DNA from 4 places in the Desulfoplanes sp. PS50 genome. Region 4 is predicted to be linked to each of the others. Evidence: predicted binding sites of a transcription regulator. Region 4 holds the regulator's gene; each other region holds the start of a gene.
What was found. Region 4 encodes sigma-54, which starts transcription at its own class of promoters, with help from an activator protein. Its sites were predicted from a motif close to CTGGCACGGNNNNTGCTT; they were not measured.

Region 1: flgB (flagellar basal body rod protein FlgB) is a predicted target of sigma-54. The motif match lies at 1,730-1,747, and genes of this name have one in related genera.
Region 2: ACTVJH_RS11075 (DUF4168 domain-containing protein) is a predicted target of sigma-54. The motif match lies at 1,649-1,666, and genes of this name have one in related genera.
Region 3: ACTVJH_RS10000 (flagellar hook protein FlgE) is a predicted target of sigma-54. The motif match lies at 998-1,015, and genes of this name have one in related genera.

What each region holds. Positions count from the first base shown of each region.
Region 1 is NZ_JBSPZA010000008.1:57,735-60,881, forward strand. It holds gene fliF (flagellar basal-body MS-ring/collar protein FliF) at 1-396, opposite strand, end outside; gene fliE (flagellar hook-basal body complex protein FliE) at 454-777, opposite strand; gene flgC (flagellar basal body rod protein FlgC) at 790-1,227, opposite strand; gene flgB (flagellar basal body rod protein FlgB) at 1,227-1,637, opposite strand; gene ACTVJH_RS05395 (tetratricopeptide repeat protein) at 2,032-2,589, shown strand; gene ACTVJH_RS05400 (IMP cyclohydrolase) at 2,812-3,147, shown strand, end outside.
Region 2 is NZ_JBSPZA010000023.1:56,314-59,460, reverse strand. It holds gene ACTVJH_RS11075 (DUF4168 domain-containing protein) at 1,116-1,574, opposite strand; gene ACTVJH_RS11070 (sensor histidine kinase) at 1,954-3,147, shown strand, end outside.
Region 3 is NZ_JBSPZA010000020.1:33,166-36,312, forward strand. It holds gene ACTVJH_RS09990 (hypothetical protein) at 1-39, shown strand, start outside; gene ACTVJH_RS09995 (hypothetical protein) at 197-937, shown strand; gene ACTVJH_RS10000 (flagellar hook protein FlgE) at 1,077-2,735, shown strand; gene pnp (polyribonucleotide nucleotidyltransferase) at 3,065-3,147, opposite strand, start outside.
Region 4 is NZ_JBSPZA010000014.1:12,248-15,394, forward strand. It holds gene ACTVJH_RS07855 (LptA/OstA family protein) at 1-172, shown strand, start outside; gene lptB (LPS export ABC transporter ATP-binding protein) at 177-899, shown strand; gene rpoN (RNA polymerase factor sigma-54) at 1,045-2,490, shown strand; gene hpf (ribosome hibernation-promoting factor, HPF/YfiA family) at 2,599-3,138, shown strand; gene ACTVJH_RS07875 (PTS sugar transporter subunit IIA) at 3,142-3,147, shown strand, end outside.

The sequences.
Region 1 (3,147 bases), on a different contig from region 4:
CTGATAGTTGATGTGCTGGATGAAATCGGTCTGTCCGATCTGGGTGGTGTCAAAGAGTTCGAAACCGACACCCTGACCATGCAGGGCCCCGGCACCGGCAAGGGCGAGGCGCAGGTTGTAGACCCTGTTCTCCGGGACGAGGACGGTCGCACCATTGGCCTCGAGTTTGTAATCGACCTTTTCCTTCTCCAGAAAGGCCACCACTCGGGAGGCATCTTCCTGATACAGATTGGAATAGAGGACCTTGTAGGAGGTCTGGTTGAACCAGAAGAGCATCAGCAGAAAAACGACGATGACGCTGACGCACAGGCCGATGACAAGAATCCGTTGTGCCATGGAGCTTGCCGACCAGAACGAGGTGACTTTGGAAAATGTCTTTTGCGCGAGAGGATGCATAGCCTAAGCCCGTTGCAGAGTGATGAGTGAAAAAAATGTTGGTGCCATCGTTGCTATCTAGAACGGCATCTTCATGAGTTCTTTGTATCCTTCGAGAACCTTGTTGCGAACGGCCGAGGTCATGCGCATGGCCATACCCGCTTTTTGCAGCGAGACCATGAGTTCGTGAACATTCTGCTTCTCGCCCGTGGCAAAGGACTTGATCATTGTATCCTTGTTTTCCTGGAGGTCATTGACCTTGTTCAGGGAATCCTTGATGGTATTGGCAAAGGACTGTGTGTCTCCGGCGCCGGCCAGGGAATTGTTGACCTTGCCCGTGGCCTCGGCTCCGTTGGTCAGGGGATTGGTGTAGGCCTTGAGAGCTATGGGATTGATTGCCATGGACCGTTCTCCTTATGTGCCCAGTTCAAGGGCCTTGTTAAACATGGTCTTTGTCGTGGATATGGACGAGGCGCAGGCCTCGTAGCTGCGCATGATGGTCATCATGGAAGCCATCTCCTGAACCACGTTGATGTCCGGATAATCGACATACCCGTCTTCACCCGCATCGGGATGTCCGGGATCGTAGACCCGCTTGAAGGGGTGCTGATCGTCCTTGATCGAGTCCACCTCGACCCCTCGGAGTTCCCGTGTCAGGGCGTTTTGCATCTGCTTGTGAAAGGATTCTTCCGCAGGCACCGCCTTGAACGAGATCTGCTTGCGCCGATAGGGGAGGCCGTCAGCCCCCTTGGTGGTATTGGCGTTGGCCAGATTCATGGAGACGACGTTGAGATGGGTTCGTTCGGCCGTGAGCCCTGACGCCCCGATATCTATGGCAGTCATGAAATCCATTATCTACTTGCCTCCTGGATGGTGGTTTTGAGTCCTTCGAAATTCTTTTTGAGCACCGTTGCCATGGCGTTGTACAAGAGGGTATTTTTGGCCATGACAGACATTTCCTTGTCCAGATCGACACTGTCCTTGCCCTGAACGATCTGTCCGTTCATATCCTTGTCCAGGGTTCCCTCAAAGGAATCGGGATCAAAGGTCGTTGGCAGATGCCCTTGAGCGGTTCGGGTCATTTGTCCCTTGCCGTTGGTTCGCAGCGCTTCCTGGAGCTGGTTTTCAAACTCGATCCGCCGCTCCCTGTACCCCGGGGTATCGATATTGGCGAGGTTTGAGGCGACGAGATTTTGACGTTGCAGCCTCAGATCCAGAACCTTTTCTGTCAGATTTATGTTTGGGGAAAAAAGAGATTTCATGGCGTTTTTCTTTGAAAGATTCAGTATTATAGGTGGTTGTTGTCTTTTATCTGTCCAGATGCTCACCATTGTGATCAGGGACATCTCGAGATAAGCAACCTTTGTTCCAGAAGAACAGTTTTTGGTTTTTTCAAGTACAATATCTTGAAATACAGAGATAAAATATTTCATTCGACATGTCGGCAGGGTGGCTTTCTTTGCTTTGGCACGAAGTCTGCTTTGACTTTGTCGCCCGACATGCATGATCGACCTCCGGAAAAAAGGTTCCTCAAACGCTATTCTGCGGGATCCTGCCCGGATTGCCAGAGAGATACGGGCAGGTCGGAATGGATATTCCGACATCATTGTCAAATAGTAAGGAAGTGTGTACGCAACCAACCAGGAGGAGGACACGATGAGCAGCCATCTGGACTATGAAATCAACAAGGAACTCGGTGAATGTTACCTGTTCATGGGTGAATTGGACAAGGCAAGAGATTATTATCAAAAGGCGGCAGAGAGCAACGGAGTCCATTCCGATCCCTATCTGGGATTGGCCACCATTGCCGTGCAGCAGGGCGAGCTGGATTCGGCCATGGAGATGTACAAGAAGGCCGCGTCCATAGACCCCGGGGACAAGGCCCTGGCGGGCATGGGACTCATTGAGATGGAAATGGGCAACAAGGACAGGGCCTTTGATCTTTTTGCCCAGTCTCTGGAAAAGAACCCCTCGAACATGATCTCCATTTTCGGAATGGTTCAACTGGGACATGCCGAAAACAGACTCGGGGATGTGATCCCTTTTCTGGAGACCTATCTTTCCCTTGATCCCAACAAGCACGAGGTCAGATACTCCCTGGCCGGATGTTTTTTGGCCATGGGTGAGAAAGGGGTGGCCAGAACCCATCTGGAAACCATTCTTGAGGCCGAACCCGGTCACAAGGACGCCCGTGACATGCTCGAGCAGCTCTAACGGCTGTAGGGACACAACCAGATACCATCCGCGTTTACTTTTTCGTTGTACCAACCAATCCCACCCCGCCATCAGGCAGGGTGGGATTGGTTGGTTGGACGGCTTGCATATTCTGTGCGATTCTGGCAGGCAGCCTCATGATCATTGGTTTGATCCCTGCCTGGATTGCCTGTCAGGGATCATTTTTCAGAAGAGCGGGTCTGAACGATAAACGAGGAATATATGGAATTGTTACCCATAAGAAGGGCGCTTCTCAGCGTGACCGACAAATCAGGACTTGTGGAATTGGCCCAATTTCTGGTCGATAATGGTGTGGAACTGGTTTCAACGGGAGGAACCCGGAAGATGCTGGCCGATGCCGGGCTTCCGGTAGTATCGGTCAGCGAAGTGACCGGATTTCCGGAGATTCTCGGGGGCCGGGTCAAGACCCTGCATCCCCATATCCACGCCGGCGTCCTGGCCGACAAGGACAATCCCGAGCATCTGGCAACCCTTGATGCGAAAAGGATTGCCCCTTTCGATCTCATCTGCGTCAACCTGTACAATTTTGCCCAGGCG
Region 2 (3,147 bases), on a different contig from region 4:
CGATAATTTAATGTAAAATAATATTAAATAGTTGTTGTGGTCTCACAAAAAAATACAGAATATCAATTTATAAATGCATCATAAATCATTTTTTTATAAAATCTGGTTATCGGGGGGGGTGCTGTCCAAAAAATTAACCTCATCCTACCCAAATTAAATAGCGAAGAAACTCGTAATTTCTCAAAACGAGCTAAAAAAATTTTCACTATTACCATAACCGAAATATTTTTTTTTGCAAATTAGGGAACACGGATAGTCCAAAGGTAGGGTTTTCCATGGTTCTATATGGGGGTTTTTTCGATTTTATACTTATACAAAAATCATTTTTTCTGACAGTGATTTTTATAAACATTTGTTTTATATGATTTAAAAATCAAAACTAACTGATATCACAATTGATTCTCGGATATAATGGGAAGAATTTTATGGTAGGGTTATTTTCTTAAAAAGGTAGGGTCTCTATCCAGATTGGGAATATGGGGACGGGTTAAATATCCGATAGTCCCTTCCTCCAGCTGTTTGAAACCCTCCCCCAGCCCCTCCCTGAACTACGGGAGGGGGGCTACAGCGTCCATGTACTCGTTCTCTTTGGGTGCGGCCCGAAGATGTGCTTCCACAATGCTTACAGGCAGCTGGGCTCGAGATGAAAAGTACCCTTTTGCCGGATGAGCCCGAAATATCTACAAGGCGTTGCCAACCGAGCATTGCACTGTCAATCAAACCATCAAGCAAAGCAAGGTCCCCCAGCAGCATGCCACGCCTTTGCCAGGCCATGACGAACAGGACCTTCCAAGGTTGACAAGTTCATGCATGCTTAGAGAGCAACCCCCTCCTTACATCGTTTGTTTAGAGGGCAAAACGGCCGTTCTAAGCGGTGAAAGCGGGTTGTTTTGGGATCTTTATAACAACATTTCAAGTAGCTAGCGAGGTCCGACCCCGATAAAACTGTATGTTCACGGTCACGCCTCTATGGATGCTGCTCCTTTTTTATCGCATTCGTAGCCTGAGCTAGAGAAATACAAATCAGACAAATAAAGCCCTGATGCCAATCATCAGGGCTTTATTTGTCTTGTGAACTATCCAGATTGGAACAGTTCGGATTGTTTTTCTAATAACTATTGCATCTTCTGTTCAATCAGTCCTTCAACCTTTTTCTGCAGTTGCTGATCAACAGTCATCTGACTGGCAATAGTGTTAAATGTTTCCACATCAAGCCCCTGATTCTGCACCGCATCGATCATCTTGGTGCTCATTTCCTGCTGAAGGGCCACGGCCCGTTCCTGATCCTGCACTCCCTGGAGCTTTTGCGTAAACTGGTTCCTTATGGTTTGTACCTCAATCATGGACGATGCAAAGTTGTCCACAGTCTGGTCATCGAAATCCTGGAGCTCGGGCTGCTGCGCTTCCATGCCGGCAGGATATTTCTGCTGACCTTCCTGGGCCAGTGCAGGTGCCGCAAAAAACAGCAGTCCTACGATCATAACAAAAGCGGTATGCAAAAGAAAACCGGTTTGCGTACAATTCTTGATCATTAAACGTTTCCTCCACGATTGTTTTGGTTCATCATCCGGCAAAATCTCACAGATTTTGCCACGCCAGTCATATACTCTTCCCAGTGACTACCTGATCACTGAAAGATACTTCTCAAAAGCAACCCGCATGCCATTTATGAAAAAATTTGATTTTTTTACATAAGAGATTGAAATAAAGATTTTTTATTTTCAGACCCGACATAAATCACTTTTTTTGGACTTGACGGACACGCCACAGGCTGTTTAAAAATGAGACATGTCTCAAATATTTCAAAAAATTTCACCACTCTTATCTCCTCTCCGAAAGGGTCTGAGTCTGAGGGCTTCACTTCTCGTCTTCCTCATCTTGCCACTCATTGCCTGCTTGTGTTTTTTTGGCCAGTACACACTGCGGCATCTGGAAGACGAAAGCGAAAAACGAATGCAGGAAGACATCGAAATCATTGCCCGGGCCATTCGCGGATCTCTGGAATACGCTTTGGAACGTGAACGCCAGGGAACCCTGTCTCGAACCCTTTCCTCTGTTTTCGGCTTTGAAAGGGTCTATGGCGCCTATGTCTATGACTCATTGGGACGCCAGATAGCAGCCAGCGGTCCGGGTGTACCCGCGCAAAACACCGATACGCATCTTGCCCACCTTGCGGCACAGGGAGATCGTAAGGGCGAATACCAGAACACAGGCGGCACAAAAATTTACTCCTATTTTGTTCCACTGGTGGACTCCGTCGGCCGCAATGCAGGACTGCTCCAAGTCACCAGAGAGCAGAGCAATATCCATAAATATATCGAACGTGTACGAAACCAGGCCTTGCAGCTTTTGATCATTCTCTCGTTCTTTCTTCTGGGTATTGTTCTCTACGGACACCACCGGGTTATTGGTCGTAATCTCAAAAACATGGTCCGTAGCATGGCTCGGATCGAGCAGGGAGAACGCAGTCATCGGGTCACAGCCGCAGGGCCCCGTGAATTGCGCAGTCTCTCCAAAGGAATGAACGCAATGCTCGACAGTCTGGAACGATCCCGAGCAGAAATCGAACACAAACAGGCCAGACAACGGGAACTGGAACGCCGCCTCCAACAGTCCCAAAAACTTGCAGCCGTTGGAGAATTGGCCGCAGGCGTGGCGCATGAAATTGGAACCCCCCTGAGCGTTATCGCCGGCAAGGCCCAGCGCATGCTCAGAAACAAGGACCTTCCCCCACTCACAGCAAACGTCTTTCATGAGATCAGAGATGCGGTTCAGCGGATGGAGTGCATCGTTCGTCAACTACTCGATTCTGGAAAAGGCAACCCCCTTAAGCCGAGGTTGCGGGGGCTGGATGAAATAGTACAATGCGCTGCCGGTCAGCTGGCTGAAAAGGTGCGGGAAAAATCCATCAGCCTACAGATTTCCGGCCCCAGACCCGCCCCGAAACTTGAAGTGGATTCCGTTCGTATAGAACAGGCATTGATGAATCTTCTACTCAATGCCGTACATGCTGCTGGACCAGATGGACTCATACATGCGGGATGGTTCGAGGAAGAGGATCAGGTTGGATTTTTCGTGGCCGACAACGGGGCAGGAATTTCAGAGGAACATCGTAGCCGTATAACCCAGCCTTTTTTTACCACCAAG
Region 3 (3,147 bases), on a different contig from region 4:
ACCCCGGTTTCTCACTGGAAAGCGGCCCGGCGATCATAGTATCTCAAGATCTGCAGACAGGAGTGCCTTGTCTGCTCGAAGAAACCGGCAAACGATTTGCCAACAGCAGCCTGACCCGCGGACTCAAACGATATAATCGTGTTGTCAACGATCTCTTGATATGTGTTTGTATTCTTCCAACCAGAAGGCGATCCTCATGAAATATAGATTTTTTGCCCTATTGGTCTTGTTTGTCCTGGTCCCGGTTTTTGCCTGTACCCCGACCCATCCCCTTCCCCAGCCGCGAAAGGTTGTGGATCCCTCGACCGTGGATAGCGCCGTGAAAACTTCCGATTGGGATATTGCAGCCATTCGCTATGTTCATTCCGGCCAGGGGCTCGACTACAGCAAGGCCGATCTGGAGCCGGTTTTTCTGGTGTTCAAGAATATCGGCCACGCCCATCCCACCGTGCTTGTGGAAGAAATCCGGGGTGTGGGAGACGACGGCGATTACCTGGCCTATTCCACAAACGAGGCTGTCAGACTGGTCTTTGCCTCGGAAACCTTCAAGCAGACCGCGAAAAATGCCCTCAAGTCCGGTGGACTCGGAGCGGCTCTTGGCGGCGGGCTTGGAGCGATCATTTCCATGTTCACAGGGGATAATGTCCTTGCCGGAGCCGGTATGGGAGCCGCTGTGGGCGGGACTGCCTTTGCCGCCGGATCCCTGCCCGAGGCCGAGGCCAAACTCGAACGGACCATCAAGCAGGAATTGACCCAATATGCCTGGAAGGAGAGTCCCATTCCGCCCTCCTATACCCGGACAGGGTATGTGTATCTGCCCGGGAACAAGGGAATCGACGAGATCTCGGTTACTGTTCGCGCTGATCAACAGATAGAGACCTACAGGCTCCGCCTGCATGATTCACCCGAAGAGGTGAGGAGCATCAAGAAAAAATGATCACGATTGCCGTACGCTTGCATGAGGCCCCTTGGGAACCATCCCCTGGGGCCTGCTTTTTTGGCATCGATCATGCTTTTGGAGATGGTATGATAGCAAACTCGGCATATTTTTCCCAGGATCACAAGGAGCATCGACCATGACAGCGGTAACCAGTCTCTATACGGCGGCAACAGGACTCCAGGCCCTGGGCCAGGGAATGTCCGTTGTCGGTAACAATCTCGCCAACGTGAGTACGACCGGGTACAAGCGCGAGACCATCCATTTTTCCGATGTCATAAGCGATACCGTTGTCACGGGCGGCGGGACGGCCCAGGTAGGCAAGGGCGTTCAACTCTCTGACCTGATCACGGACTTCAATCCGGGCACCTTTGCTCCGGCAACGGAATCCACGGATCTGGCCATTGGCGGCAACGGATTTTTCGTGGTTTCCCCGCAGGGGAGTGAGGATCGGTTCTACACGCGAAGCGGAGCCTTCCGGTTTGACAAGGACGGGTATCTCAAGGAACCCGGAGGCGGTATCGTCCAGGGATATGCTGTTGTGACCCACAAGAATCCTTCAGTAGTCACTGCAAACGGCGATAGAGCCTCCGAACTGGAAGAATCCATTGATTTTACAGCCATGACCGATGTCCGGTTGAATGCGGGCGGTGAGGCGAGCGGTTTTGTATCCCCGCCCGAGCGAACCACGCGGATGGAAATGGTGGTCAATCTGGATTCCCAGGCCACCAACAAGGCGAGTGAACCGCCTGCAGGGACAAGCCCCGCCTTTGCCCTGTTCAGCGAGTGGAACGCTGGCAATGCTGATCCTCTTGATCCGGCAGAATATTCCTATACCTCTCCGTTGACCATCTATGACCAGTCGGGGGAAGCCCATACGGTGAATGCCTATTTCGATCCCGTGTACACCCCCGGTCAGGGTGATGAATTGGCAGGATCCATGGTCTGGGAATACGTGCTGACTACGGATCCCGCGGAGGATGCCCGGGCCGTGGCCCAGGGAAGTTCCAAGGCGGGAATGCTCATGACGGGTACGATGACCTTCAATGCCACAGGGGAACTTGTCAATCAGTCGGCATTCACCCCGGGAGAAGGAGCCGATCTGGCCGATCTCTCCAATTGGAAGGCCGCCTCCATGTCCGACAACGGCTATTTCTTTTTTTCTCCCCGGTTTGAAGGTGAGGAAGGGGATTTCGGGAGCATGGAAGTGAATTTCGGGATCAAGGACAGATCACCGCAGGTTCCTGATCCTGATCTCTCTGCTGCGGACATCCCTGATCTGGATGCTGCTGCGGCCGTAAGGATGCTGAACATGGTCAATGATTCGAGCCGATTCGCGAGTTCCTCCACCAGTTTCGACTCCGGTTCGGCCACCTTGCGACAGGATCAGGACGGGTATCCCGAGGGCAGTCTCATGTCCATTTCCGTGGACCGAGACGGCGTACTTACCGGACAGTATTCCAATGGGCAGATCCGGAGTCTTTTTGCCCTGGCTGTGGCCGATTGTACCAATCGGTTCGAGCTGCACCGTGAGGGAGGAAATCTCTTTTCGGAAACACCTGGATGCGGGGGGATGCAATTGGGTCTCGCGGGTACCGGAAATGTCCGATTCGACGTCGGGGGTGAGGCCCTTGACGGACTGGGGGGGATTGCCTCTGAGTCTCTGGAGCAGTCCAACGTGGACATGGCCACGGAATTCGTGGAAATGATCCTGACCCAGAAGGGATTTCAGGCCAATGGCAAGGTGGTTACCACCTCAGATGAAATCCTGAAGATGCTCAATCAGATGAAGCGATGATGGAATTATCCGGGTTAAGCAATGAGAGAAATTTGAGGAATTTTAGAAATTTTAGAGATTTTAGAAATTTGAGAAATTTGAGAAATTTTAGAGATGTGAGAGATTGGAGAGAGTTGGGAGGAACAGGTGGAATGCGTCTGCTCGATTTTTTGCATTTCTTTTATTCGTGCAGGGAGGTTGAGCCAGAACAGCTGCGCTGATTCGAACACGATAGAACGTTGATGCTGCCATCAGAACCAAAAAACCCTTCCGGCTTTGAGCTGGAAGGGTTTTTTGGTTTCGAATGTCGGTCTGGTCGGAGTGGGCAGGACGGCTATGGAATAATAAATCTAGCGTCTGCGGTTGTTGTTCCTGTCTCCGCCGCCGGGACGTCTGCGGTTGTTCCCACCGCCGCCGCCGGGACGTTTGGCGT
Region 4 (3,147 bases):
CCAAAAAGAGGAAATGCTCCAGATGGAAGAGAATCCACGCCTTGAGGATGGCAAGAACAAGATCAGTGGAGAGATCATCAAACTCTATATCCGTGAGAATCGCAGTGAAGTCGTTGGCGGCAAAAAACGGGTCGAGGCGATTTTCTTTTCCCGGCCGGATCAGGTGAAGTGATTCTATGGCGATTCTCAGGGCTCATGATCTTGTCAAGATTTTTGGTAAAAAGCAGGTCGTCAAGGGGATAACCATCCAGGTCGAAGATGGAGAGGTCGTTGGTCTGCTTGGTCCCAATGGTGCCGGAAAAACCACAACCTTTTACATGCTCGTCGGGATCATTCGCCCCAATGGGGGATCGGTTTTTATCGGAGACCAGGAGATCACCCATTGGCCCCTGCATCGACGGGCCAAGAGCGGGATCAGCTATCTTCCCCAGGAAAGTTCGATCTTCAAGAAGTTGACTGTCCGTCAGAACCTGATGATCATTCTTGAATATACCGGGTTATCCAAAAAAAATCGCAATGAAAAAGCTGACCTGCTCCTTGAGCAACTCGGGATATCCCGTCTTGCGGATCAGAAGGCGGCCTTTTTGTCCGGTGGGGAACGCAGACGGTTGGAGATAGCCCGGGCCTTGATCCAGGAACCCACCTTCATTTTACTGGACGAACCATTTGCCGGAATCGATCCCCTGGCCGTGGAGGATATCCAGCAGATTATCCGGTCGTTGCGGGATCTGGGTATCGGCGTACTCATCTCGGATCACAATGTCCGAGAAACCCTCAACATCTGTGATCGGGCCTCTATTGTGTATGATGGACAGATCATCCTTGATGGAAAGCCCGAACAGATAGTGGACGATCCCAAGGCCCGTCAGATTTATCTTGGAGAAGATTTCAGACTTTAGGTGATTGCAAGAGGGCTTCTTCTGTGGCACAAGTTACATAGTGGCAATCTTGATGATTTTCGCATTTTATTGAAATAATTCATGGCATCTTTTTACTACGGGCAACGTGCAGTTCCCGGGCAGTCCTTCCGCGACGAGACTACTTATGGCTTTGGAATTACGACAGAATCTCAAGCTCACCCAACAATTGGTCATGACACCGCAGTTGCAGCAGGCGATCAAGCTCTTGCAACTTTCCCGGGTCGAGCTTCTTGATGTGATTCAGGAAGAACTGCTTGAAAATCCCTTGCTCGATGAACAGGCCTTGGGTGAGAACAAGGGGGATCAGGAAAAAGACCAGGAGCCTGAAAAAAAGGGGCAGGACGAGCGCAAGGAGTTTGCAACAGAAGAGAAGGATTTTCTCAAGAATGCGGAATGGGAAGATTATCTCGGAGATTTTTCAAGCACCACCAGGCAGGTTCAGGGGTACGAGAGTGAATCATTGGAAGAGATCAGCTCCTATGAAGGGCGGGTCTCGGCAAAGCCTTCCCTTGAGGGACATCTTCTCTGGCAGCTCCATCTTTCCGATATCAATGAGGAAGACTGCCGTATTGGGGAGCTGATCATCGGCAACCTGACCTCGTCGGGCTATCTGGCTACGCCTGTAGATGACCTTGCCAAACAGCTTCAGGTAACCACTGAGGAATTGGAACGTGTTCTCGATGTTGTCCAGCATTTCGACCCGTTAGGCATCGCGGCTCGTACGGCTAAAGAGTGTCTACACATTCAGCTCGATGCCGTGGGGGATAATGATCCTATTCTTCGTTCCCTGATCGAGGATCATCTCGAGGATATTGAACAGCGCAGATACAAGCCTCTTTTGCGCAAGTTCAAGCTTTCCAAGGACGATCTCAAGGAATATCTTGACGTGATAACCTCGCTCGATCCTCTGCCCGGTGCGAGTTATGGATCGTCCACCTCTGTCTATGTCAGCCCGGACGCCTATGTGTACAAGTATGACGATGATTTCATCATTGTTCTCAACGATGATGGGTTGCCGAAACTGCAATTGAATCCTTTTTACATGGAAACCATGCAGGGCAAGACGACCAAGGAGGATTCCTCGTATCTTCATGAAAAAATGCGTGCGGCCCAGTGGCTGATGAAGAGTCTGCAGCAGCGTCAGCGTACACTTTTCAAGGTGGTTGAAAGTATTCTCAAGTTCCAGCATGATTTTTTCGAGCACGGGTCATCACGACTCAGGCCTCTTATCCTCAAGGATGTGGCCGCAGACATCGATATGCACGAGTCAACCGTGAGCCGGATCACGACCAACAAGTATCTGGCCACGCCGCATGGTATTTACGAACTCAAATATTTTTTCAACAGCGCGCTTGATCTCGATGATGGCTCACAGGTCGGCTCAGAAAGCGTCAAAGTGGCCATCAAGAAGATCATTGAACAGGAAAATCCCAAGAAACCCCATAGCGATGAAAAGATTTCCAAAATGCTCAAGGATATCCTTGAAGTGAATATAGCGCGCAGGACAGTGGCCAAATATCGTTCGGCCCTTAATATTGAATCGTCTTCCAGACGGAAGAAGTTTTTTTGATTTCCAGGGAAACGTGTTTTCTGAGAGCGAACGGAATCTTTCTTGGAGCCGTCTTTCGGGCTGCATAGATGTGTTGTCATGTACCCACCTTAATCCAGGAGGTATTCTATGAATATGAGCTTCAACTTCAAGAACTTTGAACCTTCGGATCATCTGCGCGAGTATGCAAAAGGGCGTTTTGGCAAACTTGCCAAGTATGTGCCCAATTCGGAGAATGCAGATCTCCAGGTCAATCTTGAAGTGGAAAAATTCCGTCATCGGGCCGATGTGGTTCTCACCGGTGACAACCTCCGATTATCGGCTAATGAGCAGAGTGAGGACATGTACTCTACAGTCGATTTGTTGCTCGACAAGATTGAAGCCCAGGTCCGGCGTTCTCGTGACAAGGGTAAGAAAAACAGGAAAAAGGGGGGAGCTGGAAAAATCGATCTCGATATGCTGGATGAGAGTGAACCTGTAAAACAGGCTCCAACCATTGTTCGCTCTGATCGCTTTTCCCCCAAGCCCATGGGAGTGGATGAAGCGGCCATGCAGCTTGACAATCTCGAAGATGATTTTCTGGTTTTTTTCAATGCTGAAACAGAACGGGTCAATGTGATCTATCGCCGCAAAAACGGAGATTTTGGTCTTATCGATCCTGGGATTTAATACATGAAA